3 regions of the Comamonas sp. CAH-2 genome follow, and region 1 is predicted to be linked to each of the others. Evidence: riboswitches for the same ligand, from Rfam matches in the RefSeq annotation. Region 1 holds a riboswitch; each other region holds the start of a gene.

Evidence for each region. Region 1 has a riboswitch for cobalamin ahead of FYM52_RS05295 (TonB-dependent receptor domain-containing protein). Riboswitches for the same ligand answer to the same signal wherever they lie in the genome.
Region 2: it holds a riboswitch for cobalamin, as region 1 does, so the genes downstream of both, FYM52_RS19070 (TonB-dependent receptor plug domain-containing protein) here and FYM52_RS05295 (TonB-dependent receptor domain-containing protein) in region 1, are expected to answer to the same signal.
Region 3: it holds a riboswitch for cobalamin, as region 1 does, so the genes downstream of both, FYM52_RS00870 (ABC transporter substrate-binding protein) here and FYM52_RS05295 (TonB-dependent receptor domain-containing protein) in region 1, are expected to answer to the same signal.

Annotation. Positions count from the first base shown of each region.
Region 1 covers NZ_VSWF01000005.1:20,537-30,678, reverse strand. Annotated here, with positions in the region: gene FYM52_RS05300 (cobyrinate a,c-diamide synthase) at 1-905, opposite strand, end outside; gene FYM52_RS05295 (TonB-dependent receptor domain-containing protein) at 961-2,841, opposite strand; cobalamin riboswitch at 2,902-3,142, opposite strand; gene rnhA (ribonuclease HI) at 3,300-3,749, opposite strand; gene FYM52_RS05285 (class I SAM-dependent methyltransferase) at 3,746-4,519, opposite strand; gene gloB (hydroxyacylglutathione hydrolase) at 4,518-5,294, shown strand; gene FYM52_RS05275 (transglycosylase SLT domain-containing protein) at 5,291-6,802, shown strand; gene recR (recombination mediator RecR) at 6,985-7,575, opposite strand; gene FYM52_RS05265 (YbaB/EbfC family nucleoid-associated protein) at 7,648-7,980, opposite strand; gene dnaX (DNA polymerase III subunit gamma/tau) at 8,063-10,024, opposite strand; RNA gene ffs (signal recognition particle sRNA small type) at 10,127-10,142, shown strand, end outside.
Region 2 covers NZ_VSWF01000051.1:5,004-15,145, forward strand. Annotated here, with positions in the region: gene FYM52_RS17475 (alkaline phosphatase) at 1-148, shown strand, start outside; gene FYM52_RS17480 (porin) at 551-1,525, shown strand; gene FYM52_RS17485 (methylglyoxal synthase) at 1,602-2,465, opposite strand; gene FYM52_RS17490 (alpha/beta hydrolase) at 2,560-3,402, shown strand; gene FYM52_RS17495 (multidrug effflux MFS transporter) at 3,550-4,788, shown strand; gene miaA (tRNA (adenosine(37)-N6)-dimethylallyltransferase MiaA) at 4,757-5,821, shown strand; gene FYM52_RS17505 (hypothetical protein) at 6,060-6,224, shown strand; cobalamin riboswitch at 6,429-6,659, shown strand; gene FYM52_RS19070 (TonB-dependent receptor plug domain-containing protein) at 6,795-7,109, shown strand; gene FYM52_RS17510 (TonB-dependent receptor domain-containing protein) at 7,106-8,740, shown strand; gene FYM52_RS17515 (hypothetical protein) at 9,135-9,401, shown strand; gene FYM52_RS17520 (DUF924 family protein) at 10,063-10,142, opposite strand, start outside.
Region 3 covers NZ_VSWF01000001.1:184,461-194,602, reverse strand. Annotated here, with positions in the region: gene FYM52_RS00895 (ABC transporter ATP-binding protein) at 1-238, opposite strand, end outside; gene FYM52_RS00890 (iron ABC transporter permease) at 238-1,272, opposite strand; gene FYM52_RS00885 (ABC transporter substrate-binding protein) at 1,269-2,138, opposite strand; gene cobO (cob(I)yrinic acid a,c-diamide adenosyltransferase) at 2,138-2,764, opposite strand; cobalamin riboswitch at 2,888-3,104, opposite strand; gene FYM52_RS00875 (GNAT family N-acetyltransferase) at 3,150-3,653, opposite strand; cobalamin riboswitch at 3,713-3,939, shown strand; gene FYM52_RS00870 (ABC transporter substrate-binding protein) at 4,073-5,080, shown strand; gene FYM52_RS00865 (iron ABC transporter permease) at 5,136-6,215, shown strand; gene FYM52_RS00860 (ABC transporter ATP-binding protein) at 6,221-7,006, shown strand; gene FYM52_RS00855 (pseudoazurin) at 7,024-7,476, shown strand; gene FYM52_RS00850 (OprD family outer membrane porin) at 7,605-8,942, shown strand; gene FYM52_RS00845 (amino acid permease) at 9,243-10,142, shown strand, end outside.

The DNA.
Region 1 (10,142 bases):
TCGCACACCGGCAGGCGCTCGCCCGCCAGGGGCGAGAAGAAGGCCAGGTTGGCGCCCATGGCCTGCAGGCAGTCCAGGTTGGCGGGGTAGATGAAGCTGAACGCCGCATCGCTGGCCACGGCCACGGTGTGCCCGCGCAGCCAGGGCTGGGGGGCTGCCACGGGCTGCGCCGGGGCTGCAAACGCCACCGACCAGCGCTGCCAGTCCTGCCAGTCCATGCGCCCCAGGGGCGTGTCGGCCAGGGCATCGGCCGCGGCATTCAGGCGCGCCATGGCATCGGGCAGCTCGTGGGCTGCCACCAGGCCCAGGTGGCGCTCGGGCAGCAGCTGCGCGTCCTTGCCCGGGCCCATGCGCTGCAAGCCGCCCAGCCACAGCTGCGGGTCGCGCAGGCTGCTTTGCAGCATCTGCGTGTGCATGCCGGTGGCCACGCGGTTGGCCAGCACGCCGGCCCAGGGCACGCCCGGCTGGTACTGCTGCATGCCCAGCACCAACGCGCCAAAGCTGCCTGCCATGGCCGAGGCATCGACCACCAGCAGCACCGGCACGCCCAGCTGGGTGGCCAGATCGGCCGCGGTGGGGCTGCCGTCAAACAGGCCCATCACGCCTTCGATCAGGATCACATCGGCCTGCGCGGCCGCGGCATGCAGGCGCGCGCGCACCTCGTCCATGCCCACCATCCAGCCATCGAGGTTGTGCACCGTGGCCCCGCTGGCCAGTTGGTGCCAGTACGGGTCCAGGTAATCCGGCCCGCACTTGAAGACCCGCACGCGGCGCCCCTGGCGGGCATGCCAGCGCGCCAGCGCCGCGGTGATGGTGGTCTTGCCCTGGCCCGAAGCGGGGGCGGCAATCAGCACCGCCACGCAGTGGTGCACGGGAGGGGATGGAGGAGTGATCAGTGGTGACATGCAAGCTCTCGGGGGTGCCCGCCAGGGCCACGGCGGGCAGATACAGCGTCGGCGGTTACCAGGGCATCCATTTCACGCCCAGCCACAGCGTACGCCCGGCGGTGGCGTAGTCCTTGACCAGGGTGTAGTCACGGTCCAGCGCATTGTCGATGCGCGCGGTCAGCGTGAAGTCCCTGGCCAGCTGGCGCGAGGCGGACAGGTTCACCAGGGTGTAGCCACCCAGGGACTTGACGGCCTCCGCATCGTCGTTGAAGCGGCGGCTGGCCGCCTGCAGCTCGGTGCCCAGGGTCCAGCCCGCCAGGGTGCCCTCAACCCCCAGGGTCGCATAGCGCTGCGAGCGGCGCTGCAGCAAGCGGCCGGTCTGGGCGTTGCGCGGGTTCTGGAAATCCACCGACGCATACCACTTCACCACACCCGCGCGCCAGTTGCCGGCCAGGGTGATGCCTTCCAGCTGGGCCTCGTCCACGTTCAGGTAGCAGCCCTGGCTGAGCGCCACCGGGCAGGTGCCCTGCTTGGCGGCATAGACCACCAGGTTTTCAATCTTGTTGCGGTAGGCCGTGGCGCTGAACGCGCGGTCCTTGTCGCCCCAGCGCAGCCCCAGTTCCATGTTGCGGCTTTCCTCGGGCTTCAGGCTGGCATCGCCGTTCTGCGAGAAGCGCTGGAACAGCGTGGGCACGCGAAAGCCGGTGCCCACCGAGGCCGTGGCCTTCCAGTGCGGGGCGAAGTCCCAGCCATAGGCCAGTGTGGCCGTGCGCTTGCCGCCAAAGTCGCTGTCCCGGTCATGGCGCAGGTTCAGTTGCACGGCGTGCTGCTGCCAGTGCAGGCCATAGCCCAGGCCCAGCGCGTTCTGGTGGCGCGAGCGCGCGTCACCGCCCACCAGGCTGGTATTCTCCAGCGTGTCCTCGCGCCGCTCGGCCAGCACCGAGAAAGTGCCCACGCGGCTGCGCCATTCGTTGTGCACCAGGTAGTTGCGCAGCAGGGTTTCGGTGCGGTAGTGCGTGGCCGTCCAGGTGTCGTAGCCGTGGCGCGACTGGCTCACGGCCACACGCGTGCGCCACGCGGGCGTCCAGTCACCCTGCCAGTTCAGGCCATAGGCATCCAGGGTGCGGACCGCACGGTCGTTGCCCTGGGCGCGGCTGTCGTAGCCAGCGTTCGAATCGCTGGTCAGGGCAGTGACGTCCAGGCGCTGGCCCGCGCTGAGCTGCAGGCCCACGCGCGCATTCGCCGATTTGCGCACGTAGCCGTCCTTGTCCACGTTGCGGCGGGTGCCCCCGGTCTTGGCATCGAAGCCCTCGCTGTCGGCATAGGACAGGCCCAGGGCATAGTCCCAGGCGCCCTGCCCGCCGCTGAATCCGGCCGTGCCCTTCTTGGTGCCGTACGAGCCCGCGCCCACGGACACATGGGGCTTGAAGCCGGTCTCGCCACGGCGGGTGAAGATCTGCACCGTGCCCGCCATGGCATCCGAGCCATACAGCGCACCGACCGCGCCGCGCAGCACCTCGATGCGCTCGATCGATTCCAGCGGCAGCGTCTCCCAGGGGGCGCCGCCGGAGCCATTCTGGGCATCGATGCGGATGCCGTCGACATACACCGCCGTGTGCTGCTTGTGCGCCCCGCGCAGGAACAGGTTGGTGTCCGAACCCGGGCCACCGGTGCGGGTGATCTGGATGCCCGGCACCTTGGCCATGACATCTTCCAGCGCCAGGGCGCCGCTGCGCTCCAGGGCCTCCCCGTCCAGCACCGTCACATCCGCCAGCACTTCGCTCAGGCGCTGCTCGGAGCGCGTGGCCGAGACCACCACCTCATCCAGGGCCGCCGCGGCCGCCGGCAGCACCAGGCCCGCCAGACAGACCACCGCCAGAGAGACCGGGCGCCACGCCATCGCCGGCATCCAGGCACGCTGACGCCGTTGTTCGAACACATTCATTGGAAACATCACCAGATTCCACCCGTGTCAGCCTCCCCGCCGACAATGGGCAAACATGCCTGCCCTGGGGGCAGACACACGAATGTTGGCCGGTATCCGGGCTGGTCCCTCAGTCCATCGCCTTCCCACGTGCTTGTTCAAGGCACCCAGTGGCTGTGTTGATGGAGGGGCGCTATGACGGGCGCCAGGGACTCACCGTTGCGGGGGCAGCGCAGGCTAGGTCAGGTCGAAGGCCGACCCACCATCCTGCTTCCCGTTGAACTGCAATCTTGCGAACCAAGTTGCGAGCACCAACAATGCAAGCTGGCGATTCTAACTGGACGTGACGGGCCATGGTGCACCGCACAGCAGTGCCGCAGCCAGGCGCAGGGCTGCACAAAAAATGAGCAGCATCCGCACAAAAACAAAGGGCTTCAGATACAAACCTATCTGAAGCCCTTATTCATTCAGCGCCAGGCGCTATCTTTTCAAATCCTGCCCAGCGCCCGGTCCACGCCCAGGTTGGCCAGGGCATCGGCCCGCTCGTTGCCCGGATCGCCCGCATGGCCCTTGACCCAGCGCCACTCGATGCGGTGTCCCGCACCGCTGACCAGCGCATCCAGCGCCTGCCACAGCTCGACGTTCTTCACCGGCTGCTTGGTCGAGGTCTTCCAGCCCTTGGCTTTCCAGCCGTGGATCCATTCCGTGATGCCCTTTCGCACGTACTCGCTGTCCAGGAACAGCGTCACATCGCAGGGGCGCTTGAGGGCGCGCAACGCTTCGATCACGGCGGTCAGCTCCATGCGGTTGTTGGTGGTCTCGCGCTCGCCGCCAAACAACTCCTTGGTGTGCGGCCCGGCCTGCATCAGCACGCCCCAGCCGCCCGGCCCCGGGTTGCCCTTGCAGGCCCCGTCCGTGTAAATCACTACTTGGTTCAAATTTCTTTCCTTTGTGGTGCTTGCTGGCACGCGGCCGCCGGGCGGGCCTGCGCCGCGGGCGCACGTTTGCGCCACGCAGGCTCCAGCAGGCGCATGCCATGCACCTTTTTCACAGCCAGCACGCAGTATGCACCGCCCAGCACCGGCCAGGCCTTGTTGCCCAGCCTATCCATCCAGCGCCAGCGCTGCAGCCAGGCTGGCGCCTCCAGCGCCGGGGCGTGGCAACCGAAATCGGCGGCCACCACGTCCATGGCCAGCACCTGCAGCCAATCGCGCACGCGCCAGTACGGCAGGCCGCGCCAGGCGTTCAACCCAGGCTCCGGCACACGCTCCAGCCCATGCTGAAGCCCCCACAGGCTATAGGGGTTGAGCCCAAACAGCAGCAGCCGCCCTTCGGGCACCAGCACGCGCACCGCTTCGCGCAAGGCAGCATGCGGGTCCTGGCAATGTTCGAGGGTGTGGGGCAGGACCAGCAGGTCGACGCTGGACTCGGCGAACGGCAGTGCCTCGGGGGCGCACAACAGTTGTACACCTTCAGGGACTTGGCAAGCCCCGGGTTCAAGGTTCCAATCGGTGCTTTGCGCGGCCACCCAGCGGTTGGGCATGCGGTTGTGGCGCAGCGCTTGCAGCAGGGGCCAGCCCAGTTGCACGCTGTGATAGCCGAAAATATCCGCCACCGCCTCATCACACCGCTGCTGCTCCCAGTCGAGCAGATAGCGGCCAAATGCCTTGGCCATCCACGGATGGCCCTCTTGCTTTGCATCGTTCATGAACCTGTTGCCGTTGCCTGCGTTTTCTGACAATTACATCTGGCTGCTGCACGACGGCCAGCACGCCGTGGTGGTGGACCCTGGCGACGCCGGGCCCGTTCAAGCGGCGCTGCACGCCCAGGGCCTGCAGCTGCAAGCCATTCTAGTGACCCACCACCATGCCGACCATGTCGGCGGCGTGGACGCGCTGTGCCGCGCCACCGGCGCCACGGTCTACGGCCCGGCCTACGAGCCCCTGCCCGAGCCCGTGGTGCGCGTCGACGCGCACAGCCGCATCCGCCTGCTGGGGCAGGACTGGCAGGTGCTGGAAGTGCCCGGCCACACCGCCGGCCACATCGCCTGGTACTGCGCCCCCGCGGATGCGGCCCCGCTGCTGTTTTGCGGCGACACGCTGTTCTCCGGCGGCTGTGGCCGCCTGTTCGAGGGCACGGCGCAGCAGATGTACGACTCGCTGCAGACGCTGGCGGCTTTGCCACACGACACCCGTGTGTTTTGCGCCCATGAATACACTCTGAGCAATCTGAAATTTGCCTGCGCGGTGGAACCAAGCAACCCGGCCCTGCTCCAATATCGCGCGCGTTGCGAGGCACTGCGCCAGCAACAGCAGCCCACCCTGCCCTCGACGCTGGGGCAGGAGCTGGCAATCAACCCTTTTCTACGTTGCGACGTTACAGAGGTTGCGCACAGCGCACACCACTTTTGCTCCACCGTAGACCCTACACAACCCGCCAGCGTGTTCGCAGCGCTGCGTGAATGGAAAAACGCATTCCGATGAATTTGCGCCATCTTTTAGTCCTCGCCAGCGTGGTTTGGCTCGCTGGTTGCGCGACCGCCCCCTCCACCTCCTCGTACGACGGTCCGCTCAAGCCCATCACCCGCGCCTCCCCCGGCACCTCCAAGGTCACCTCGCTGGAATACAACAGCGACCTGTGGGAACGCATCCGCCGCGGCTTTGCCATGCCCGACCTGGAGCACGAGCTGGTCGGCAGCCAGGAGCAGTGGTACGGCAGCCGCCCCGACTACATCGAGCGCATGACCACACGCTCCAGCAAGTACCTCTTCCACATCGTGGAGGAGCTGGAGCAGCGCAACATGCCGATGGAGCTGGCCCTGCTGCCCTACATCGAGAGCGCCTTCAATCCCCAGGCCGTGTCCAGCGCCAAGGCCGCCGGCATGTGGCAGTTCATGCCGGCCACGGGTTCGTACTTCGAGCTGACCCAGAACGCGTTCCGGGACGACCGCCGCGATGTGCTGGCCTCCACCCGCGCGGCCCTGGACTACCTGGAAAAGCTGCACCGCATGTTCGGCGACTGGCACCTGGCCCTGGCCGCCTACAACTGGGGCGAAGGCAGCGTCGGGCGCGCCATCAAACGCAATGAACGCATGGGCCTGGAGACCAGCTACACCGACCTGAACATGCCCGGCGAAACGCGTAACTATGTGCCCAAGCTGCAAGCGGTGAAGAACATCATTGCCCACCCGGAAAAGTTCAACATCGAGCTGCCCAACATCGAGAACCACCCCTACTTCCAGGCGGTGGAGATCAAGCGCGACATGGACATCGAGTTGGTCGCCCGCCTGGCCGACGTGCGCCTGGAGGACTTCAAGGCACTCAACCCCTCCTTCAGCCGCCCGACGATCTTTGCCGCCGGCACCACCCAGATCCTGCTGCCCTGGGACAACGCCAAGGTGTTCCAGCGCAACCTGGCCGCCTACGATGACGACCAGTACGCCAGCTGGACCGTCTGGGTCGCTCCCAGCACCATGACGGTAGCCAATGCCGCCCAGCGGGTCGGCATGAGCGAGACCGACCTGCGCAGCGTCAACCGCATTCCGCCGCGCATGATGATCAAGGCCGGATCGGCCCTGATGGTGCCGCGCTCGCCCCAGCACCGCCAGGACGTGTCCACGCACATCGCCGACCACGGTACCCTGGCCTTTGCGCCGGAGATTACCGAAGTGACGCGCCGCACCGCAGTCAAGGTGCTGCGTGGCGACAACATGGCCAAGGTGGCCAGCCGCCATGGCGTGACCGTGGCCAACCTGGCGCGCTGGAACGACATGAAGCCCACGGCCGCGCTGCGTGCCGGCCAGTCGCTGGAGGTGTACAAGACCGTACGCGTCAGCGCCGCTCCCACCCGCACCGCACAGGTCAGCAAGAGCACCAAGGCAAGCAACACCTCCAAGCGCCCGCGTGCCACCGGAACCGCGAAAGAGAAACCCGTGGTCACCAAGGTGGCACAGCAAACGCGCGGCGACACGCCGACCAAGCGCAAGCGCTGAGCGCAGACGACCAAAAGGTCCCTGGAAAACCAGGGCCCTTTTTGTTTTGGGGAGGGTGTGCTGGAGCCATTCACAACCATCAGCCCCGCGGAGATGGGCGCTTGGGACGGGGCGCGAAACTGCAGGCAGCACGGGTGTACACCAAGCACAGCAACGCTGCATCAAGGCAGTGTCAACGGCTCCTAGCGGCGCTCGACCAGGGCGTGGGCGATCGTGCCCAGGTCCACATACTCCAGCTCGCTGCCTACCGGCACGCCGCGCGCCAGCCGCGTCACCTGCACCTGGCGACCCTGCATCAACTCGGTCACGGCATGCGCTGTGGCCTCACCCTCGGTGGTGAAGCTGGTGGCCAGAATCACCTCCTGCACCACGCCATCGGCCACGCGCTCGAGCAGCCGTGGCAAGCCGATGTCCTTGGCACCCACACCGTCCATCGGGGAGATGCGTCCCATCAGCACAAAGTAGTAACCGCTGTAGGCGCCGGTGCGCTCCATCGCGGCCAGATCGGCCGGGGTCTCCACCACGCACAGGCGCGCGGCATCGCGCCCGGCATCGCGGCAGATCGGGCAAACGGCATCGTGCGTGAAGGTGTTGCAACGGCTGCAGTGCTGCACCGAATCCACGGCCTCCTGCAGGGCGCGCGAGAGCACGCGCGCGCCATCCTGGTCGCGCTGCATCAGGTGGAACGCCATGCGCTGGGCCGACTTCACCCCCACACCAGGCAAGCGGCGCAGGGCCTGGATCAGCGGGTCCAGCGGTTGAAGGTCAGACATGTCTCAAACCCATGTGCCAAGAAAAAGGGGAAGCACCATGGCTTTCCCCTGGGGTCCTGCGGCGCAACGCGCTCAGAAAGGGAACTTCATGCCACCGGGCAGACCGGGCATGCCCGCGGTCAGCTTGGACATCTTTTCGTTCGAGGTTTCCTCGGCCTTGCGCACGGCGGCGTTGAACGCAGCGGCCACCAGGTCTTCCAGCATGTCCTTGTCGTCCTGCAGCAGGCTGGGGTCAATGGTCACGCGCTTGACGTCGTGCTTGCAGGTCATCACCACCTTGACCAGACCCGCGCCAGATTCACCTTCCACTTCGATGTTGCCCAGCTCGTCCTGCGCCTTCTTCAGGTTGTCCTGCATGGTCTGGGCTTGCTTCATCAAACCGGCGAGTTGTCCTTTGTTGAACATGGTTGGTTTCCTTTATTTGTCACTCAAAAAATCAGATGCTGCGATGGTGCCATGACTTGGCATGCCCCAGTCCCGGCGCCTGCTATACCGGGCGGATGCTGCCCGGCACGATGGTCGCGCCAAACGTGTTTTGCAGGAACTGCACGTTCGGGTCATTGGCCACCACCGCCTCGGCCTGCAACTGGCGTGCCTGGGCGCGCGCCTTGTTGCGCAAGGCCGGGGTATCGGTCACCTTGCCGCTTTCCAGCTGCAGGCTGGTGCAGTCGGTGACCTGGGCCAGGGCCTTGGCCAGGCGCTCGCGCGCCACCGCCTGGTTCAGTGACGCCCGCTCCACGCGCAGCGTCCACACACCGGCCTCCTGGGCGATCAATTGCGACTGCAAGGCCAGCTCACGCACCAAGGCCGTGATTGCTTGCGCCGCATCCAGCTGTGTGACCACGGCGTGCCAGACGTCGCCCAACGGCGTGACTTCCACCGCGATGGCCGCGGCCGGTGGCGCCACCGGCTCTGCCACGGCTTCGACAGGCTCCCTCTCGGCCGCAATGCCCTCCCAGGGGGCCGCCTCCATGGGCACATCGTCCCATACCGGGGGTTCTGGCTCCTGCGGCTCCACGGCCAGCTCTGGCTCATCATCCCAGGGCGGCGACAGGTCGTCGCCCGCAGAGGTCGCATCATCCATCGCCACGGCTTCAGGTGGCACCACCACCGGCTCAGCAGCGACTGCCTGCTCGGCGGGTTGGGCAGCCTCCAGCCGCGTGGCTGCGACGGCCGGCTGTGGCTGTGGCTGTGGCTGTGGCTGTGGCTGTGGCTGTGGCTGTGGCTGTGGCTGTGGCTGTGGCTGTGGCTGTGCAGCTTCAGCCTGCGGCGCTGCGCGGTCAGCGAGTTTCAGTGTTTTTTTTTCAGCCGGGGGCGCTGCAGCGCTGGTGGCTGGCCCGTTCTGGGGCTTGAAGGCCAGCAGGCGCAGCAAGGCCATGGTCAAGGCCGCGTACTCATCCGGCGCCAGGCCCAGCTCCTGCCGGCCGTGCAAACAGATGCTGTAGAGCAGCTGTGTTTCGTCCGCGGGCATCAACTGCGCCAGGCGCACCATCTCCTGCGCATCGGGGTCGGCAGCATCGCCGGCCGCGGCCATGTCGGGCACGGCCTGCAGCACCGCCATGCGTTGCAGGATGCTGGACATTTCCTCCAGGGTCGAGCCCGCCGACACGCCGTTGTAGCGCAGCGTGTCCACCGTTTCCACCACCGTGCGGCCATCACCCTGGGCCAGGGCTTCAATCAGGCGGAACACATAGCTGCGGTCCACGCTGCCCAGCATCTGCCGCACCGACGCTTCCTGCAACTGGCCGCAGCCAAAGGCGATCGCCTGGTCCGTCAGCGACAGCGCATCGCGCATGGAGCCGCGCGCACCGCGCGCCAGCAGTTTCAGGGCCTGGGGCTCGGCCGCAATGTGTTCCTGGGCCAGCACCTGCGTCAGGTGCTCGAACACCGTATCCGGCGCCATGGGCCGCAGGTTGAACTGCAGACAGCGCGACAGCACGGTCACCGGCACCTTCTGCGGATCGGTGGTGGCCAGCACAAACTTGAGGTACTCCGGCGGCTCCTCCAGGGTCTTCAACATCGCGTTGAAGGCCGTGTTGGTCAGCATGTGCACTTCGTCGATCATGAAGACCTTGAAGCGCCCCTGCACCGGCTTGTACACCGCCTGCTCCAGCAGGCTTTGGACCTCGTCCACCCCCCGGTTGGAGGCCGCGTCCAGCTCGATGTAGTCAGGAAAGCGGCCGCTATCGATTTCCGTGCACGCAGGGCAGACGCCACAAGGCGTGGCGGTGATACCACCCTGGCCATCGGCGCCCGTGCAATTGAGCGACTTGGCCAGAATGCGCGACACCGTGGTCTTGCCCACGCCGCGCGTACCGGTGAACAAATAGGCATGGTGCAGACGCTGCTGCGTCAGCGCGTTGCCCAGGGCCTGCACGACATGCTCCTGCCCCACCATTTCGGCGAAGTTGCGGGGACGGTATTTGCGGGCGAGCACGAGATAAGACATGGGGCCGGATTCTACGGGTTGCACGCCGGACACCACCAACACCGGCGGTTTATCTTCGCGCCGGCCTGCAGGGGGCCGCAACAGGCCCTATAATCCGTCCCTGACAGGCCCCCTCGCA
Region 2 (10,142 bases), on a different contig from region 1:
GCCCCGCCCGAATGCCGCGCCCAGCGAGGGCTACCAGTTCTTTGGCCAACTGGACATCGACCACCGCAGCCAGGCGCTGACCGTGACGCTCAAAGACCTGAACGGCCAGTCGCTCTACACCCAGACGCTGGAGCCCCAGCGCAGCTGAGCCGCAGCCCCCCAAGGCCGGTGCCCCAGCGCAAGGGCACCGGCCTCCCTGTCCAGGCTCTGAGGTCGAACGCGGGCACAGCGCCGTCCCCCAACCGCACGCCCAGCGCCAGCCGGGGGCGGAGGGCCCGGTCCCTGCCAAGTGCCCAACGGCGCTGGACCGCACACCAGGGCCAGGCATCTTCCCCGAAAAGGCCTCCAGCCCTTGCCCAATGCGCGCAGGCAGCTATGGTTTCCATACCTCAGAACGCCCCTGGGTTGAACCGCTGCAGGTATAAACGCCGCCCACACCAGCCAGACCCCACGGTCTGCCTGCGTGCCTCCCACACCGTGGCCCATCCCGCTGCGGTGTGCGTGATCGTTTGCCGGGCCCAGGCCCGGCTTTGCTTTTTCCGAGTGTGACGTGACAGTTTTTTCCCCCAAGACCCTGGCCGCCTGCGGCCTGTTCGCCTTCTCCAGCACCGCTCTGGCCGATGCCAGCGCGGTCACCTTCTACGGCCGTCTGGACACAGCCCTGGAATCCACCCAGACCGGCCACCGCCGCGTGCACGGCCTGAGCAGCAGCGACGCCTACCTCGGTTTCAAGGGCGTGGAAGCCCTGGGCCAGGGCCTGAAGGCCGGCTTCGTGCTGGAAAGCGCCATCCAGACCGATGACGGCGCCACCAGCCAGGCCGGCAGCTTCTTCAGCAACCGCAGCGAAGTGTTCCTGGAAGGCGCATTCGGCACCGTGCGCATGGGCCGCTTCTTCAACCCCTCGTACTACGCCGTGGCCGACCGCACCAGCCTGCACAACGAGGACTACGGCATCAGCGCCGATGCGCTGTACGCCGGTGTGGAAAACGCCGCCAACCGCCTGGGCTACAGGTCGCCCACACGGCATGGCCTGACGCTGGAATCCACCGTCAGCTTCCACGAGCGCGACGCCGCCCACCAGGGCCACAACGCCTATGACCTGGCCGCCAACTACGAGCGTGGCCATTGGTCCTTCGGCGCCGGTTACGGCGCATGGGCCGATGCCCGGCAGTACGCTGTGCGCGCCACCTGGACCCAGGGCGACTGGACCGTCTCGGGCTACCACCAGCGCAGCCAGGACCTGGTCGCCGGGGTGCAGGCCAAGACCCAGGTGACCCGCGCCGCCGTGGCCTATGCGATGGGCGCCGGCGAGCTGCACGCCAACTTCGGCCACGCCAACGCCCCCGGCCAGGCCGAGGCCGACCAGTGGACCGTGGGCTACAACCACCACCTGAGCGCGCGCACCAAGCTCTACGCCTTCTACACCGTGCTGCAAAACCGCCACGGCGCGCACTTTGCCGCCGAGGACCTGGCCGCGGGCGAAGACCGCAAGTCGCTGTCGGTGGGCATCCGCCACCACTTCTGAGGCCGGCCGACAGCGGGCGTCCCCACAAAAAAAGCAGCCTGCGGGCTGCTTTTTTGATGACTTGGGATGGGAACGCTCAGGCGCGCAGCAAGGCGGCATCGCACCAGCGCTGTGCCACCTTCAGCGTGGTGGTGCAGACCGCTTCGTGCGTCACCGTGGTCACGGCGCGCTCCAGCAGTTGGATGTCGGCCTCGTGCTGGCGTGCCACGTGCGGGTCTTCGAAGAAGATCACGCGCTGGCAGCGGCGCTCCAGCACCAGATCGGCAATCTGCGCATCGCCCCCCAGCGGGCCGCTGTTGTAGCGGTCCACCCAGGGCAGGTCCTGCGGCCAGCCCTTGCTCCAGGCCAGTTCGTTGAGCTTCTGGCCCGTGGTGCCCGTGCCCACGCGGCGGCGAAAGCGCGACAGCAAGGCAAAGTTCTGCGCCGCAAACTCCAGCATCTGCGGCTTGAGCGCATCGTGGGCAATCAGCGCCAGGGTCTGGTTCTCGTAGTCGTGGAAACGATCGGCATTGCGATCCTGGGGCAGGCCGGCATGGATGCGCTCCATCTCGATCCAGTCGCGCGCGCTGGCCACCGTGGACAAAAAGGCCTTGCCGTGGATCACGCACTGGCGCTTGAGGGCCAGCGCCTCGGGGAAGATGGAGGACGGGTCCACCGGGTCGGTCAGGTAGATGGCGGCGTCCAGCGTGCGCCCGTCGCCCATGCCCACCACCTCGGCCACCAGCTTCATCAGCCCGCCCTCGCGGCCATAGGGGTAGCGCACCAGCTGGGGGTATCGGTGCAGCATGTCGGCCGCCGCGATGGCATCATAGGTGCGGCCCACGGCATGCAGGCCCAGCTGCAGCTCACGGATGCCGGGTTCGATGGCGCGCAGCAGTGCGAACAGCGCAGCGTCCTCGGTCTGGTGATGGAGTCGGTTGGCAGCAAGCCCGATCAGCATGGTCACATTCATCCTTGGTCAACGCCTGCACGGCCGCGCGCAAGCTTGCCGGCAAGCATAGTCCCAAACCACCCTGTTTTGCGTCACCACCACCATGAAACTGCGCCACCTGATCTGGGCCACCGCCGTCGCCACCGCACTGTCCGTGGCCGGCTGCTCTGCGCTGGATGCCAAGCAGCGCGCCATGATCTTCCAGCCCAGCGACCGCGTCTGGCAGCGTGCCGACATGGCGGGCATGCAGGACGTGTGGATCGACTTCCACAGCCAGGCCGACCAGCAGGCCGTGCGCCTGCACGGCCTGTGGCTCGCCCAGAAAAATCCCCGCGCACCCGTGCTGCTGTACCTGCACGGCGCGCGCTGGAACGTCACCGGCTCCACCCTGCGCATGCGCCACATGCACGCCCTGGGCTTTGCCGTGCTGGCCATCGACTACCGCGGCTTCGGCCAGACCCAGCCGGCCAGCCTGCCCTCGGAGATCAGCGCCCGCGAAGACGCGCTGGCCGCCTGGCACTGGCTGGCGCAACAGCACCCCCAGACGCCACGCTTCATCTTCGGCCACTCGCTGGGCGGGGCCATCGCCATCGACCTGGCCACGCGCGTCGACGACGAACAGGGCCTGGTGGTGGAAGGCACCTTCACCAACATCCGGGACATGGCGCGCAACTTCCAGTGGGGCTGGCTGCCGCTGGGGCCGCTGATCACGCAGAAATTCGACTCGCTGGACAAGGTGGCCCACATCGGCGCGCCGCTGCTGGTGGTGCACGGCAGCGCCGATACGCTGGTGCCCCCGGCCCTGGGCCAGCAGCTGTACGACGCCGCCGTGCCGCCCAAGCAGTGGGTGCTGGTGCAAGGCGGCACGCACCACAACACCAACAGCCTGGGCCAGGCCCAGTACCGCGCCGCCCTGGCCGCGTGGTTGGCGCCTAAAAATCCATAGCTGTTCGCGCTTGCCTGGCAAGCGCCAGAGGCATTTTTTGCCACTGTCTTAAACAAGCGACACCACGCCCAGGTGCAACTGCTAACCTGCGCGGCGGCCGGTCCCCATGGCCTGCCGCCCGTTGGTTTCACTTCGCACTGGTTGTTCGTGTCTTCTGTTTCCCCTCCCGCCGCCGCGCGCGCGGCCATGTCCCCCGTGTTCGTCATCGCCATGCTGGCCCTGCTGCTGGGCCTGCAGCCGCTGACGACCGACCTGTACCTGCCGGCTCTGCCCCTGCTGACCGAACAGCTGGGCGCCAGCGTGGCCCAGACCCAGACCACCTTTACCGCGCTGCTGCTGGCCTTTGGCGGCTCGCAGCTGCTGTGGGGCCCGCTGTCCGACCGCTGGGGCCGCCGCCCCATCCTGCTGACCGGCATCGGCCTGTACGTGCTGGCGGCCGTGGGCTGCGCGTTGGCGCCCGACATGCACAGCCTCATCGTGCTGCGGGTGCTGCAGGGCGCCGCCCTGGGCGCGGCCGTCATGGCGGCGCGCGCCATCGTGCGCGACCTGTACCAGCCCGTGGAAGGGGCGCAGGTCATGTCCAAGGCTCTGACCGGCCTGGGCGTGCTGGCCTGCAGCAGCCCGCTGCTGGGCAGCCTGCTGGCCACCCACCTGGGCTGGCGCGCCACCATGGTCACCCTGGCGCTGGCCGGCAGCGGGGCCTGGTTGCTGGTGTGGCTGCATTTCCAGGAAAGCGTGCAGCACTTCAACCCGCACGCCCTGCGCCCGCGGCTGCTGTGGCAGAACTGGCGCCGCATCCTCAGCCACCCCACCTTCCTGGCCTACACGGCCACCACCAGCTGTTCGTTCGCCGGGCTGGTGGTGTTCCTGACCGGCTCGCCCTTCGTGTTCATGGGCGTGCTGGGCTGGAGCGCGCAGGACATCGGCCTGCTGCTGGCCGCCAACGGCATGGTCTACATCGGCGGCACCATCCTGTGCCGCCGCCTGCTGGTGCGCTGGGGCGTGCGCCGCACCGTGGCCGTGGCCGGCGGCCTGGCCCTGCTGTGCGCCGTGCTGCTGGCGGCGCTGGCCTGGGCCGGCGTGCGCAGCGGCCTGGCCTATGCTGCGGTGTGCATGCTGTACCCGGTGGCCCACGGCATCCAGCAGCCCTGTGGGCAAAGCGGCGCGGTCAGCAGCTTTCCGCAGGCGGCGGGCACGGCCTCGGCCCTCAACGGTTTCATCATGATGGTGTGCGCCTTTGCCACCGGGCAGGTGCTGGGCCGCAGCTTCAATGGCACTGTGTACCCCTTGGTTTTCGGGCTGGGCCTGTGGTGCCTGGCCGCAGCCTTGGCATCATGGACGCTGGTGCGCCGCTATGGCGCCTCCGGCGCGGCCACTTCGGCCTGATGCGCGCCGGGCTGGCTTCAACCCTTTCCTGCCCCCTGCCTTGACTGCGTCCCCCCACCCTCTGCCCTGCATTGCGATTGCAGGCCCCACGGCTTCCGGTAAAACCAACGGCGCGCTGGCCCTGGCCGCCGTCCTGGCCCAGCGCGGCCAACCCAGTGAAATCATCAGCGTGGACTCGGCCCTGGTCTACCGCAGCATGGACATCGGCACCGCCAAACCCAGCCTGCAGGAGCGGGCCGCCGTGCCCCACCACCTGATCGACATCCTCGACCCGCTGCAGTCGTACAGCGCGGCCGAGTTCGTGCAGGACACCCAGCGCCTGGTCGCTGAGATCCGCGCACGCGGCGCCATCCCGCTGCTGGTGGGCGGCACCATGCTGTATTTCAAGGCGCTGCTCGACGGCATCGACGACATGCCTGCCGCCGACCCCGAGGTGCGCGCCCGGCTGGACGCCCAGGCCGCCAGCATCGGCTGGCCTGCCATGCATGCCGAACTGGCCCAGGTGGACCCGGAAACCGCCGCCCGCCTGGCGCCCGGCGACAGCCAGCGCATCCAGCGCGCACTGGAGGTGTGGCACATCTCTGGCCAGCCACTGTCCAGCTTTCACCAAGCAAAAAAGAGAGCTGAAAACGCACAGCCCGCCTTCGATTGCACACTGTTTTCGCTGGAACCCAGTGACCGCGCCTGGCTGCACGCCCGCATCGCCCAGCGCTTCCAGGCGATGCTGGACGCCGGCTTCATCGACGAAGTGCAAGCCCTGCGCGCGCGCGGCGACCTGCACCCCGACCTGCCCAGCATGCGCTGCGTGGGCTACCGCCAGGTCTGGGAAGAGCTGGACTGGCAGGTCCGCAAGAACACCCCGCAACTGAACATGCACCTGGTGCGCGAAAAGGGCATTGCCGCCACGCGCCAGTTGGCCAAGCGCCAGATCACCTGGCTGCGCAGCATGCCCCAGCGCCACACCATCGCCTGCGACGACCCGCTGGCCACCATGCAACTGGTCCAGGCCGCGCTGCAGTGCCTGCCGGCCTGACCAGCCCCCGGACCACACAGGCAAGGGGACACGCACCAGCCTTCCCGGTGCAGGACCGGGCTGGCCCCGGCCAAGGATGGGGCGATGGCCCGGCCCACTGCGCCCGGTCCAATGACCGAGGCCTTCGGAGGCCTGTCGGTGCCCCCTGTGCCTGGACACCCCCGCCTGCCAGGGCGACACTTACCTCTGCTTACCGGCACCGGCCGCCGAGGCCTTAGCCTTGGACCAGGAGTTGCCCATGAAAACCATGACCCTTTGCGCCACCGCCCTGTGCCTTGCACTGGCCCTGGGTGGCTGCGCCCAGCGCGCGCAGTACTACCAGCCCTCGGACACCAGCGCCCGCAGCGGCAGTGGCATCACCGTGTATGGCGAGATCGACGCCAGCGTGGTGCATTCGCGCTGAGCGCGCTGGACACACACCCCACGCCACAGGCTCCGTGCGTGTGGGCGATGCCGCATGTGTACGCACACAGTGCAAGCACCAACTTTCAGCACAACCCCTGCCATTCCACAGCCTGGATGCACGTCCCAGCGCTGCGGGCTCCTGCGCCGCGCAACCCGTGCGGGCGGGAAGCCCGGTATCATCCCCGTCCACTGCCTCCCACGAGGCGGTAACCACGTTATCGGTGCCCAGGTCGGTCACGCCCTGGGTTAAACGGGAAACAGGTGCGCGCCATCCCCCGATGGATGCAATGCCTGTGCTGCCCCCGCAACGGTAAGTGCGAGTCTGTGGAACCTGTGCCACTGGGACGACAACGTCCTGGGAAGGCGTTCCACATGTCCGGTTAACCGGACCAACGCACCAGCCCGGAGACCGGCCGAAACGTACAGAGTCGGATGCGCTGCGGGGTGGCAGCGACGAGTGCGGCATGTTGGCTGCCTTCAGCAGCCCCCTTCCCCGAACGCGGTGCATCCATGTACGCAACGCCGCCGCCTGCGGGGACGCAGGATCGCGGCCTGATGAGTGATGTCCATGCCCTTCCGTCCTTCCCCCTGTTCCCTGGCTGTGGGAACCGCCCTGTCCTTGCTGGCGGCCCCTGCCAGCGCCCAGTCCAGCCTCAGCGAGCCCATCGTGGTCTCGGCCACACGCATCGACATGCACGACCAGGATGCGCCCTATGCGTCCGAGGTGCACACCCGCAGCGACATCGAGCGCTCAGGCGCGCATTCGCTGTTCGACTATCTGGCGCAGCAAAGCTCGCTGCAGATCAGCCCCAGCTACGGCAACCGCTACACCCCGCAGATCAGCATGCGGGGCTATGGCAATGACGGCTCCAGAACCTGGTGATCTCGGTCGATGGCCGTCGGCTCAACAACATCGACTCCATCCCGCAGCTCATCGGCTCGATCTCGCTCAGCGACATCGAGCGCATCGAAATCACCAAGGGCAGCGGCGCCGTGATGTTCGGTGACGGCGCCACCGCCGGCACGATCCAGATCTACACCAAGCCGCGCAGCGGCGTCAGCCTGGAAACCTATGCGGGCGATCACGGGCAACGCGGCGCCATCGCCTCGGCAGGCCTGGTCCGCGAGCGCTTCGATCTGTCGGCCACCCTGGACCACAGCCATGTGAACGGTTTCAGCAGCCCCGACCCCACGGGCCACCGGGACCAATCGGAAGCCAACACCTGGCGTGTGGCCGGTGCCCTCAAGCCGGTGGAAGGCCTGCGCCTGGACATGGAGGCCGGCGCCTCGCACATCGACACGCGCTACCCGAATCCGCTGACGCAGGCACAGTTCAACGCCCACCCCGGCATGCACACCGGCGCTGCCTACACCCAGCAGAAGCTGCAAAGCGACCACTGGAGCCTGGGTGCCGAGTACCGCGTGAACCGCCAGTGGAAGCTGTCGGCCCGCCACCACGATGAGGACAAGTCCTCGCTGTTCCCCAGCTTTCCCCCCGCCGCCCAGTACCGCTATGCGTCCAACGAAGTGGCGGCGCAGTACCAGCACGATGCGCTGATCCTGAATGCGGGTTATCAGAACTTCGATGGCCAACGCACGCAATCCGGCAGCACCACCAAGCACAACCGCGGCCTGTTCCTGCAGGGGCAGTACATGCTGGAGGCGCTCACCCTGTCCGCCGGCATCCGCCGCGAGGAAGTCACCTACCGCCACAACCCGCTCAGCGGCCAGTCCCTGCAATCCGAGCAGCGCCTGACCTCGTGGGAGCTGGGTGCCAACCACCGCCTGTCGCCGCAGCTGGCACTGTTTGCGAACTACAGCGATGCCTTCGTCACCCCGGACGTGGATCGTTTCTTCTTCACCGACTGGAGCTCGGGCTCGCCCGTCACCGCCTTCAACGGCTTCATCGAACCCGCCAAGGCGCGCACGCTGACCGTGGGCGCCAACCACCAGACGGCACGCCACCGCCTGAAACTGTCGGCCTTCTACGCCAAGCTCTCGAACGAGATCTACTACTTCGAGACCGGTCCGTTCTCCGGCATCAACACCAACATCGACCAATCCCACAAGTACGGCCTGGAGCTACAGGACCGCGTGCAGATCACCCCGCGGCTGTCCGGCCACATCAACTACGCCTGGACACGCGCCATCATCGACCGCGAGAACGACGGCGGCGGCGCTTTCGATGGCAAGGAGTTGCCGGGCGTGTCGCGCCACAGCGTGGTGCTGGGCCTCAACCTGCGCGTCGCGGAGCGTGGCAACCTGCACCTGTCGCACACCTGGCGCAGCAGCACCTGGGCCGCGGGCGACTTTGACAACAACAACGCCCAGCGGCAGAAAGCCTTCCAGAGCACGGACCTGACCTACCGCCACCAGCTGGACAAGCACCTGGACATGTACGTGGGCGTCAGCAACCTGCTGGACCGCAAGAACGGCATCTGGGTGCGCGACGACGCCATCTACCCCGTGCAGTTCGAGCGCACCTGGAAACTGGGCGCACGCGTGCAGTTCTGACCCCGTGCCCCTGCCGCGCCCACGCCCGGGCGTGGTACAGCAGTGGGACATCCCCACCGACCCCATGCCCCGCATGCCCCATGCGACCAGCGACGGCCAGAGCGCCGCACTGGCCGCTTGGGGCAGGTGCAAGACCCAGCCTTCAGCGCCCGGCAGGTGGCGTGCCTCACCCAGCGCCACACCGTCGGTGCCTCGGTGCAGACACCGTGCACGGCCTGCGCCCCGCACGACCTCTCCAGCCCAAAGGCGTGCCAGACGCAGACCAAATCGGACCCACTCGATGGCCGGTACCCTGCCCCACCACCACGCCATCCCGCCCGCCAGCACACCGTCCGCCTGATTTAGGTACAGTGATGCCCCCTGCACGCCCTGCGTGCCCGCCGAAAAGAACACCATGACCCAAGATCCACAGCGCCAGAGCGAACTCAAAAAAATCGAAATGTGCGATGCCTGCGCCGGCATCCAGCGCAGCTGGCGCAAAGCCCCCGGCCACGTCGAGCTGGCCCAGGGCAGCAACTACAAGCGCGAACGTGCCACTGGCATGGTCACCGTCACCCGCTACGTCTGCGAGCGCTGCGGCACCAACTGGGAATACGAGAACGACAAGAACAACATGCACGCCGGTTGGTCCCTGACCGGCCGCCGTCCCACCAAAGACTGAAATTTTCAAAAAAGATAGCTGGTCGCTCAGTATCTACAAGCTGCACTGCCCAAAAAGGCAAAAATGGGGCATGCCCGTCGCACCGCCAGGCCCATGCCCCACGCTCCATCGCTTTCTGCCTTGCAGCATTGCGGAGGCTGTCGGAACTGGCAGGCGCGCAACGGCTGGGTCTTCGCGGGGCTACGCTCTCGCCCCAATTTCAGCCACCATGTCCGTCAAGACAGCGGCTGGCACCGTGCGGCAGTCGAATCCACCCCGGTAGGTTTTTTTCAGCATCGGCGCGTGTGGCTGGCCGCAGGTGTGACCGTCATCGGTGCTACCGCTGACTGCGGCTGCATGGTTGTCAGTGCCCCACCAACTGCGCATGTTCTGTGACCAGGGCTACCTGTGCAGAGGATTTTCCCCACGCGGTCTTGGGCATCGGGCTGCACGCCACCACCACGGCCCGGCCACCGTAGACGGCAACATCGCCCTGGCACGCCACCGCATCAAAGCCATCGGATCGGGAATGCCCAGGCCATCCACCAAGCTTGCGAACGCTGACGGATTGCGATCTTGGCCTGCGCAGCATGCGGCACAGACAGACCCAGGGTTGCAGGTGCAGGGGCAGGGGCAGGGGCCACCGCAGTGTTGACCGACACCGCGGGTGCTATCGCCCCTCTCAGAACCCCGCGCCCGGCTGGCTCAGATAGGCCTTCTCGGCAGCCGTGCTCTCGCGCCCCAGGATGGGATTGCGGTGCG
Region 3 (10,142 bases), on a different contig from region 1:
AGGCCAGGCGCCTGGCGCGCTGGTGGGGGGCCAGGCGTGCCAGGTCCTCGCCATCCAGCAGCACCCGCCCCTGGTGCGGCAGCAGCTGGGCCAGGGCGCGCAGCACCGTGCTCTTGCCGGCGCCGTTGGGGCCGATCAGGGCCAACAGCTCACCCGACTGGACCTGGAACGATAGGTCCTGCACGCAGGTCTGACCCCGCCATGCCACCTGCAGCGACTCGACCGACAGCGTACGCATCAGCGATGCCTCCAGCGCTCGCGCACCACCAGGTAAAAGAAGAAAGGCGCGCCGATCAGGGCCGTGACCACGCCCAGCATCAGCTCCACCCGCCCGCTGAGCAGACGCAGCGCAATGTCCGCCCCCAGCAGCAGCACGGCCCCGCCCAGCGCACTGGGCAGCAGCAGGCGCGAAGGCCGGTAGCCCACGAGGCTGCGGAACAGGTGCGGCACCACCAGCCCGATGAAGCCGATGGACCCCGTCACCGCCACGCTGGCACCCACGCACAGCGCCGTGCCGGCAATCACCTGCGCGCGCAGCCGCGGCAGGTTCACGCCCATGCTGGCGGCCTCGTCCTCGCCCAGCGTCAGCGCATCCAGCTGGCGGCCGCTGCCGGCCAGGATCAGCAGCCCCAGTGCAATGAAAGGCAGGCACAGCCGCACCTCGTCGAAGCTGCGGTCGGCCAGCGAGCCCATCAGCCACAGCACGATGTCCTGCATGTCGGTGGGCGTGGGGGCCAGGTTGATGGCCAACGACGTCAGCGCCGCCATCAGCGAGGACATGGCCACGCCCGCCAGAATCAGGGTCAGATTGCTAGCGCCCCGGCTGGCGATGCGGTAGAGCACCAGCGTGGCGGCGGCCGCGCTGGCCATGGCCACCGTGGGCAACAGCCAGGCATTCCAGTGCCACAGCCCGAAATAGATGCACAGCACGGCACCCAGGCCGGCGCTGGAGCTGACGCCCAGCAGGCCGGGCTCTGCCAGCGGATTGCGCAGCAGGCCTTGCAGAGCCGCGCCCGCGACACCCAGCGACATGCCCACCAGCACCGCCAGCACCACGCGCGGCAGGCGGATTTCCTGCACGATGGCCTGGTGGCGCACGGCCAGATCGCTGGCGCCTGCGGGCTGCCAGGCCGCCGCCCACCAGTCCGCCACCCCGATGGACACCGAACCGATGCCCAGGGAGATGCCGGCCAGCACCAGCAGCAGGGCCAGCAGCCCGGTGTTCAGCAGCCAGACACGGGGCATGCCGGTGCGTGCGGTCCAGCGCATCATGGGGCCCCCTCGCGCAGCGCCACCCGGGCGGCAGGCCGCGGCAAAGCGTCGATCTGGGCGGCCACCGACTCGGCCGCCTCGATCAGTTGCCAGTTGCTGCAGCCCCAGTCGTTGTGCTGCAGCACCACCACGGGGATGTGCTGCAGCAGCTTTTGCATCTGCGGATGGCGGCTCAGCCCGGAGCGGGCGTAGGCCGCGTCATTGACCAGCCCGGGGGTGATGAAGATGTCGGGCGGGTTCTGCACGATGCGCTCCAGATCGATGCGCCCCCAGCCCTGCAGGCCCAGCGCGCTGGCATGGTTGCGCAGGCCGGCGGCCGTCAGCACGGCGTCCACATGCGTCTGCGCACCCGCGCTGCCGCCATTCGGGCGCAGGTACAGGACCTTGAAAGGCCGCGGTGTGGCGCGCAACTGCGCCAGTCTGGCGGACAGGCTGTCCAGCAGCGCCTGCGCGGCGGCCTCGCGCCCCAGGGCCTGGCCCATCTTGCGCGTGCTGCTGAAGATGCCCTCCCAGTCGGTGGGAAACGGCACCGTCACGATCTGCACGCCATGGCGCTGGAGCAAGGCCGTCTGGTGCCGGGCATTCCAGCGCCGCGAGGCCAGCACCACCTGGGGCTGCAAGTGCAGCACGTCCTCCGCCGTCGCTTCGTTGGCGGGAAACTGCCGGGCCTGGGCGGCCAGGGAAAAGCGCTGCGCATCCTGGCTCTGGCGCGACAGTGACAGGATCTGCTGCGGCGCTGCCAGGCTCAGCGCCAGGGTGTCGGCGCAGATGTTGGTGGACATCAGCGTGGGCAGCGCACCCGCCCCCACGGCCATGGGCAGGCCGGCGCACAGCGCCAGCAGCAGGGCCTGCAGCGGTGGCCGCATCAGAAGTCCACGCCCGCCTGCGCCTTCACGCCGGCCTGGAAGGCATGCCGGGTGTCGGCGATCTCGCTGACCGTGTCCGCCAGCGCCAGCAGCGGTGCCGGCGCACTGCGGCCGGTGATGACCACCGATTGTCCGGCGGGGCGGCGCTCCAGCGCCTGCAGCAGCTGGGGCAGCGCCAGATAGCCGTACTGCAGCATGAAGGTCAGCTCGTCGAGCACCACCAGGCGCAGGCTGGGGTCGGCCAGCATGCGCTGCGCCGCCTGCCAGGCCTGGTTGGCTGCGGGCAGGTCGGCGTCCCAGTCGCTGCGCTGCCAGGAACAGCCCGTGGCCATGGCGTGGTAGTCCACCTGGGCCCTCGCCCCCTGCCCCAGCAGCCCCTGCTGCTGCAAAAAGGTGACTTCACCCGAGGCGTGGGTGCCCGTGATGAACTGCACCACGCCGGCGCGCAGGCCATGGCCCAGGGCCCGGTACAGCATGCCGAAGGCCGAGGTGGTCTTGCCCTTGCCGTGGCCGGTCAGCAGCACGACGATGCCGCGCTCAACCTGGGCGCGCGCCATGGCGGCCTGCACCTGGGCTTTCTTGTCCTGCATGCGTTCAGCATGCTGTTGTTTGAACGTGAGGTCCATGCTCTCCCCGAGCCATTTCCATGGAAAGGCATGCCCATACGGGAAGGTGGTGTGTGTGCGGCGGGCCGGCGCCCCGCCAAGGCGGGATGGAACCTGTCAGCAAACGGCCCACACCCCGTGGCATACAACTGCGTGCCAACAGGTCGGTATTCTGGCTTGCCGTCATACAGCGCACACCGCCTTCCCGGGGGGCTCCCAGTGGCATCGAAGTGTGTCTGTCAGGCTTACAGCAGCGGGGGCTGCGCCGGAATGCTCCACACCAAGGGTGTGAGGTCACCGGACTTCCCGTTTCACCCCACGCACGCGGGTGCGGCGGGGCTCCTGTTGGAGTGCGGATTATAGAAGCGACTGCCGCCCCCGCGGCGCAGACTGCGCGCGGCGCGCGCTACAGGGCGCATTGCATGTGGATGGTGTGCCAGGGCGCGGCCGTTTCGCGCTGCACCACCTGAAAGCCCTGCTGCTGCCAGAACTCCAGCGCGCCCGGCAGGAACGGGTGCGTGTGCAGGTACAGCAGCTGCACCCCCTGGGCGATGGCGTGCTGGCGCACGTGGTCCAGCAAGGCAACGGCCAGCCCCTGCCGGCGCCACACCGGGGCGACGAACAGGCGCACCACCTCCACCACGCGCAGCGCGCCGAAATCCAGTTGCGCGAAGCGGCCATCGTAGGCGCGGTAGGCAATGCTGCCCACCATGCCGTGCTGCGGATGCCGGGCCGCCCACATGCAGCCCGTGCCCGCCGCGTACACCTGCTCAAAATGCTGCAGATCCGCGGGGGTTTGCTGCGGATCCACCAGCGTGCCGAACATCTGCTGGCGGGCCGTGTGCAAGAAGTCCTGCACCGCCTCCAGGCGGTGGACGGGCGCAATGGCCATGCATTCGGGAAGGGACATATCAGACTGGAAACAGGTGTCCACGCAGACGGTGCCTGCGCCAGACGCTACAAAATCAGCTACATTACCCGAACTTTGGTTCCGCAAGGACATGCGCCAGCCACCGCCAGCCGCATGAGGGAATCCAATGACCGCCGCCCGCTTCAGGGTCTGGCGGCCGAATGGAACTGCCCCCGCAACTGTAGGCAACGAGCCCGCCCCATCCGCCACTGAATCCACATTCGGGAAGGCGGGGCGACGCGATGACGTGCCAGTCAGGAGACCTGCCAAAGCACCAACCATCGATTGCCGGCGGGGTGTCCGGGAAGTGAGCAATGTCCCGTGGACCTGCCTGCCAGGGCCTTTCGGGGTCTCGCGCGCTGCGGGGGTGTTGCCAGTGCTTCCAGGGGTACCCGCTGTTTCTGGAAAGAAGCCCCCTGATGCTGCCTCGACGCCTTGCCTACGCCGCCCTGCTGGCCACCGCCCTGTCTGCCCACGCCGCGGACTACCCGCTGCAGCTGCAGAACTGCGGCCATCGCCTCCAACTGGACCGGGCACCGGCCTCGGTGGTCACCATCGGCCAGGGCGGCACGGAAATGCTCTACGCCCTGGGCCTGGGTGACAAGGTGGTGGGCACCGCCCTGTGGTTCAACCCCGTGCTGCCGCAGTTCAAGGCCATCAACGACAAGGTACCGCGCCTGTCGGACAACATTCCCAGCTTCGAGTCGGTGATCGGCAAGCGCCCGGCCCTCGTGGTCTCGCAATTCGAGTGGATGGTGGGTAAGGACGGCGTGGTCGCCACGCGCGAGCAGTTCCATGACCTGCGCATCGCCACCTACGCCATGCCGACCGATTGCGAAGGCAAGAACAACCTGGTCGGCGCCGACGGCACGCGCACGGCCAGCTACGACGTCCAGACCCTGTACAAGAGCATCCGCCAACTGGCCGAGATCTTCGGCGTGCCGGCGCGCGGTGCACAGCTGGTCCAGAGCCTCAGCGACCGCCAGGCCCAGGCCGTGGCCAAGGTCCAGGGCGCGCAGCGCCAGCCGCTCACGGCGGCGCTGTGGTTCTCCAGCGCCGACCTGGCGGCCGACCCCTACATGGCCGGCAAGAACGGCGTGGCCGGCTACATGATGCAGACGCTGGGCCTGCGCAACATCGTCAGTTCGACCGAAGAGTGGCCCACCGTGGGCTGGGAAACCGTCGCCAAGGCCAACCCGTCGGTGCTGATCATCGCCCGCATGGACCGCCGCCGCTTCCCGGCCGACGACTACCAGAAGAAGCTGGAATTCCTGCAGCAGGACCCAGTCACCCGGCACATGGACGCCGTCAAGCACCAGCGCATCGTGATCGTGGATGCAGATGCGCTGCAGGGCTCCATCCGCCAGGTGGATGGCATGGAGCAGATCGCCGAGGCGGTGCTGCAACTGCAGGGCCGCGCGAAGTGACACGCGGCCGTCCACGCCGGGCCCCGCGGCCTGCGCCCGGGTGCGCACGGTGCTGATGCAGACCGTGGCGCGCCCGCCTGCGCCCGCCCTGCTGCACGCGGCCGGCCTGTGGCTGCGCGGGGGTCTGCTGACCCTGGCCGCGCTGGTGCTGCTGCTGGTCGCCGTCGTGCTGGGGATTGCAATCGGCGAGACCGAGATCTCCGTGCGCACCGTCTTCGAGGTGCTGGCCAACCAGTTGGCGGGCACCCGCTACGCCGTCGACCCCATCAACCAGGGGATTGTCTGGAACTACCGCCTGACACGCGCCCTGGTGGCCGCCTGCTGCGGCGCCGGGCTGGCCATCTCGGGCGTGATCCTGCAGTCGCTGCTGCGCAATGCGCTGGCCGAACCCTATTTGCTGGGCATCTCGGCCGGGGCCTCCACGGGCGCGGTGCTGGTGACCGTGGCCGGCCTGGGTGCCGGCGCCATCTCCATGACCACCGGCGCCTTCGTCGGCGCCGTCTGCGCCTTCGCCCTGGTGGCGCTGCTGGCCCACGCGGCCGGGCGGGGGGGCCTGCACAACAGCGGGCAGATCGTGCTGGCCGGGATTGCCGGCTCGCAGCTGTTCAACGCGCTCACCTCGCTGATCATCACCAAGTCCGGCAGCGCCGAACAAGCGCGCGGCATCATGTTCTGGCTGCTGGGCAGCCTCAGCGGCGTGCGCTGGCCCGACACGCTGGGGGCGGCCACCGTGGCCGTCGCCGGCACGGTGGTGTGCCTGCTGCACGCGCGCTCGCTTGATGCCTTCACCTTTGGCAGCGAATCCGCCGCCGCCCTGGGCGTGCCCGTGCGCCGCGTACAGCTGACGCTGCTGCTGGCCGCTGCGCTGATGACGGCGGTGATGGTGTCCATCGTCGGCGCGATCGGCTTTGTGGGGCTGGTGATTCCGCACGCCGCCCGCCTGCTGGTGGGCGTGCGGCACCGCCGGCTGATTCCAGTCAGCGCGCTGATGGGCGCCCTGTTTCTGATTGCGGCGGACGTGGTCTCGCGCACGCTGATCCCTGGCCAGGTGCTGCCGATCGGCGTCATCACGGCCCTGGTGGGTGCGCCCGTGTTCGCGCTCATCCTGCTCAAAGCTCCCGGGGGCCGGCCATGACGGCTGTGCAGTCCCCCGCCCTGCAGGCCTGCGGCATCAGCTGGCAGGCGCACGGCACGCGCATCGTGCACGAGGTCTCGCTGCAGGTGCAAGCCGGTGAGCTGCTGGGCCTGATCGGCCCGAACGGCTCGGGCAAGTCCAGCCTGCTGCGCCTGCTGTCCGGCGTGCTGCGCCCCCAGCAGGGCGAGGTGCTGCTGGGCACACAGCCGCTGCACACCCTGCCACGCCGGTCGCTGGCGCGGCAGCTGGCCTTCGTGCCGCAGATGGCCCATACACAAGATGCCATCAGCGTCTGGGACGCGGTGGAACTGGGGCGCACGCCCTGGCTGTCCGCGCTGCGCCCGCTGTCGGCCCACGACCGCGCGGTGGTGGCCCAGTCGCTGGCCGCCGTGGGCCTGCAGGCCAAGGCACACAGCGCCTGGAGCACCCTGTCGGGCGGTGAACGCCAGCGCGCCCACCTGGCGCGGGCCCTGGCGCAGCAGCCCTGCGTGCTGCTGCTGGACGAGCCGACCAACCACCTCGACATCCACCAGCAGCTGTCGCTGATGCAGCTGATCCAGGGCCTGCCCATCACCAAGGTGGTGGCGCTGCACGACCTGAACCAGGCCCTGGCCTGCGACCGGCTGGCGGTGCTGCAGCACGGGCGGCTGGTGCGGCTCGGCCCGCCGGCCGAGGTGCTCAGCCCCGAACTGCTGCGCAGCGTCTTCCAGGTGCAGGCGCGCACCCTGATCGACCCCCAGGACGGCCGCCACGTGCTGCGCTTTCAGCCGCTGGCGGCCCCTGCTCCCTGAGTTTGAAAGGCCCCTCCATGACCCTCCTGCCCCCCAGCCGCCTGGCGGCCCTTCTGCTGTGCGGCGGTGCCGCCACCCTGGCCCACGCCGAGACCTGGGAGGTCCGGATGCTGAACCGCGGCCCGCACGGCCCCATGGCCTACGAGCCGGAGTTCGTGCGCGCCGCACCGGGCGACACCATCCGCTTCGTGGCGGCCAGCAGCGGCCACGATGCGGTCTCCATCGACGGCATGGCGCCCGCCGGGGCCACGCCGTTTCGCGGCAAGGTCAACCAGGAGATCGCCGTCACGCTGACCGAGCCCGGTCTGTACGGCGTCAAATGCCTGCCGCATTACGCCATGGGCATGGTGATGCTGATCCAGGTCGGCGATGCCCCGCTGTCCGCCCTGGCCGTGCCCGAGGTGGTGCCGCCGCAGGCGCAGCAGCGCTTCCAGGCGATTGTGGCGCGCGCCCAGGCCGGCGCCAAATAAAAGAGCACCCTGCGCAGACCCCATGCGGGCTGGCGCGGTATTTCATGGAATTTCTGGCACCGCGGCTGCAGCACCCGCCCGCTGCGGCGGCAGCGCCCCCACCGACCACCTCTCCCGGACCCGACCCCATGCCTTGCAAGACCTCCCCCCTTTCCGCCCTGGGCGCCGCCTTGCTGTGCGCCGCCGCCGCCAACGCCCAGGCCAGTGCCCAGGACGAGGCCCAGGGCTTTGTCGCCGGCAGCCGCCTGGGCCTGCTGAACCGCGTGGTGTGGGAGCAGCTGGACTACCAACAAGGCAGCAGCTTCCGCGCCACCAACGGGCTGCGCGGCCAGACCCAGGCCCAGGAATCGGCCTACGGGCTGATGCTGAACTACCAATCGGGCTACACGCGCGGCCTGGTGGGCGTCGGCCTGGATGCCCACGCCTACGGCGCCCTGAACCTGGACACCCAGGCCGACAGCGCCCGTGCCACGCCGCGCTATGTGGCCAAGGACGGTGCGGACATTGCCGACCGCTTCGGCCGTGCCGGCGCCGCGCTGAAGCTGCGCCTGGCCTCCACCGAGCTGAAACTGGGCGAGATGCGCACCAAGAACCCCATCTTCAGTTCCTCCGACAGCCGCCTGCTGCCCGAGACCAACCGCGGCTGGCAGCTCACCAGCACCGACCTGCCCGGCCTGAGCCTGCAGGCCGGCCGCTTCACACGCTGGAGCGACCGCAACGCGCGCCAGAACGGGGGCCGGCTGCTGGCCAACTATGCCGGCAGCCCCGGCGATGCCTTCAGCTTCCTGGGTGGCACCTGGACCACCCCCGTCCCCCACCTGTCCGTTAGCAGCTACTACGGCCGCTATGCCGAGCACTGGAACACCTGGTACCTGGGCGGCGCCTACCAGCTGCCGCTGGCCGAGCAGCGCAAGCTGGCGTTCAACCTGAACCTGTACCGCAACACCGACACCGGCCAGGCGCGGGCCGGCCACATCGACACCACCACCTGGAGCCTGATGGGCAGCTACGCCTTCGGCCCGCACCAGCTGGGGCTGGGCTACCAGAAGGTGCAGGGCGACAACCCGTTCGACTATGTGAACCGCGGCTCCATCTGGCTGGACAACGCCATGCAGCTGTCCGACTTCAACGGCCCGCGCGAAGCCTCCTGGCAGCTCAAGTACGACGTGGACCTGGGCCCCCTGCTCGCCCCCGGGCTGAGCGCGGGCGTGGCCTACACGCGCGGCTCGGGCATCGACCACCGCCACCTCAACAGCGTCTACGCCAACTACCTGGGCTACAGCGGCAGCGGCGGCAAGCACTGGGAGCGCGACCTGCTGCTGCGCTACACCGTGCAGCACGGCATGGCCAAGGGCATGGCGCTGCAGTTGCGCTACAGCGTGCACCGCGCCAACCGGACGCAGGGCGAAGCCAACATCGACCAGATCCGCCTGCTGGTGGAAATGCCCATCCAGCTGCTGCCCTGAGGCCAGGCCCGTGCGGCACTTTCGTGGCGAAAAAGCAGAGCAGCCTGCGCAGACTGCATGCGCGCTGCAGGCCATTTTGACTGCAACGCCCGGTCGCACCGCCTCGGCAAATGGGCGGCGCGTTAGCTTCTCTTAACTGGCTGTAGGGTCATTAACGCCATCGCCACACAAGAGGTCGGCCATCGCCCAAAATCCAGCCCCTTACGCCACCGCCAAGGCCGCAGCAGTGCGGCTTTTTTGTGGGCCTGTCCGGCCAGGCCAGCGGCCCGCCGGGTGATTGCAACGGATTTCCCCCTTTCTATGTCTGCTGACTCGCAAGTGTCTTCCCTGCGCCGCGGCCTCAAGGCCCGGCACATGTCCATGATCGCCATTGGCGGCTCCATCGGCACCGGGCTGTTCGTGGCCTCGGGCGCCACCATCTCGCAGGCCGGCCCCGGCGGCGCGCTGCTGGCCTACTGTGTGATCGGCCTGATGGTCTACTTCCTGATGACCAGCCTGGGCGAGATGGCCTCGCACCTGCCCGTCTCGGGTTCGTTCGCCACCTACGGCGCCAAGTACGTGGACGAGGGCTTCGGCTTCGCCCTGGGCTGGAACTATTGGTACAACTGGGCGGTGACGATTGCCGTGGACCTGGTGGCCGCGCAGCTGGTGATGGCCTACTGGTTCCCCGGCGTCAACGGCCTGCTGTGGAGCGCAATCTTCCTGGCACTGATGTTCGGCCTGAACTCGCTGTCGTCCAAGGGCTTCGGCGAATCCGAGTTCTGGTTTGCCGCCATCAAGGTGGTGACCGTGCTGGTCTTCATCGGCGTGGGCCTGCTGATGGTCTTCGGCATCCTGACCGGCGGCGCCCCCGACGGCCTGTGGGGCAACATCGCCAACTTCACGGCCGGTGACGCGCCGTTTGCCGGCGGTTTTGCGGCACTGATCGGCGTGGCCATGATCGTGGGCTTTTCCTTCCAGGGCACGGAGCTGATCGGCATTGCCGCCGGCGAGTCCGAGAACCCCGCCCAGAACGTGCCCCGCGCAGTGCGCAAGGTGTTCTGGCGCATCCTGCTGTTCTACGTCTTCTCCATCCTGATCATCGGCCTGCTGATCCCCTACACCGACCCGCAGTTGCTGCGCAACGACCTGGGCGACATCAGCGTCAGCCCCTTCACCCTGGTGTTCGAACACGCCGGCCTGCTGGGCGCGGCAGCGGTG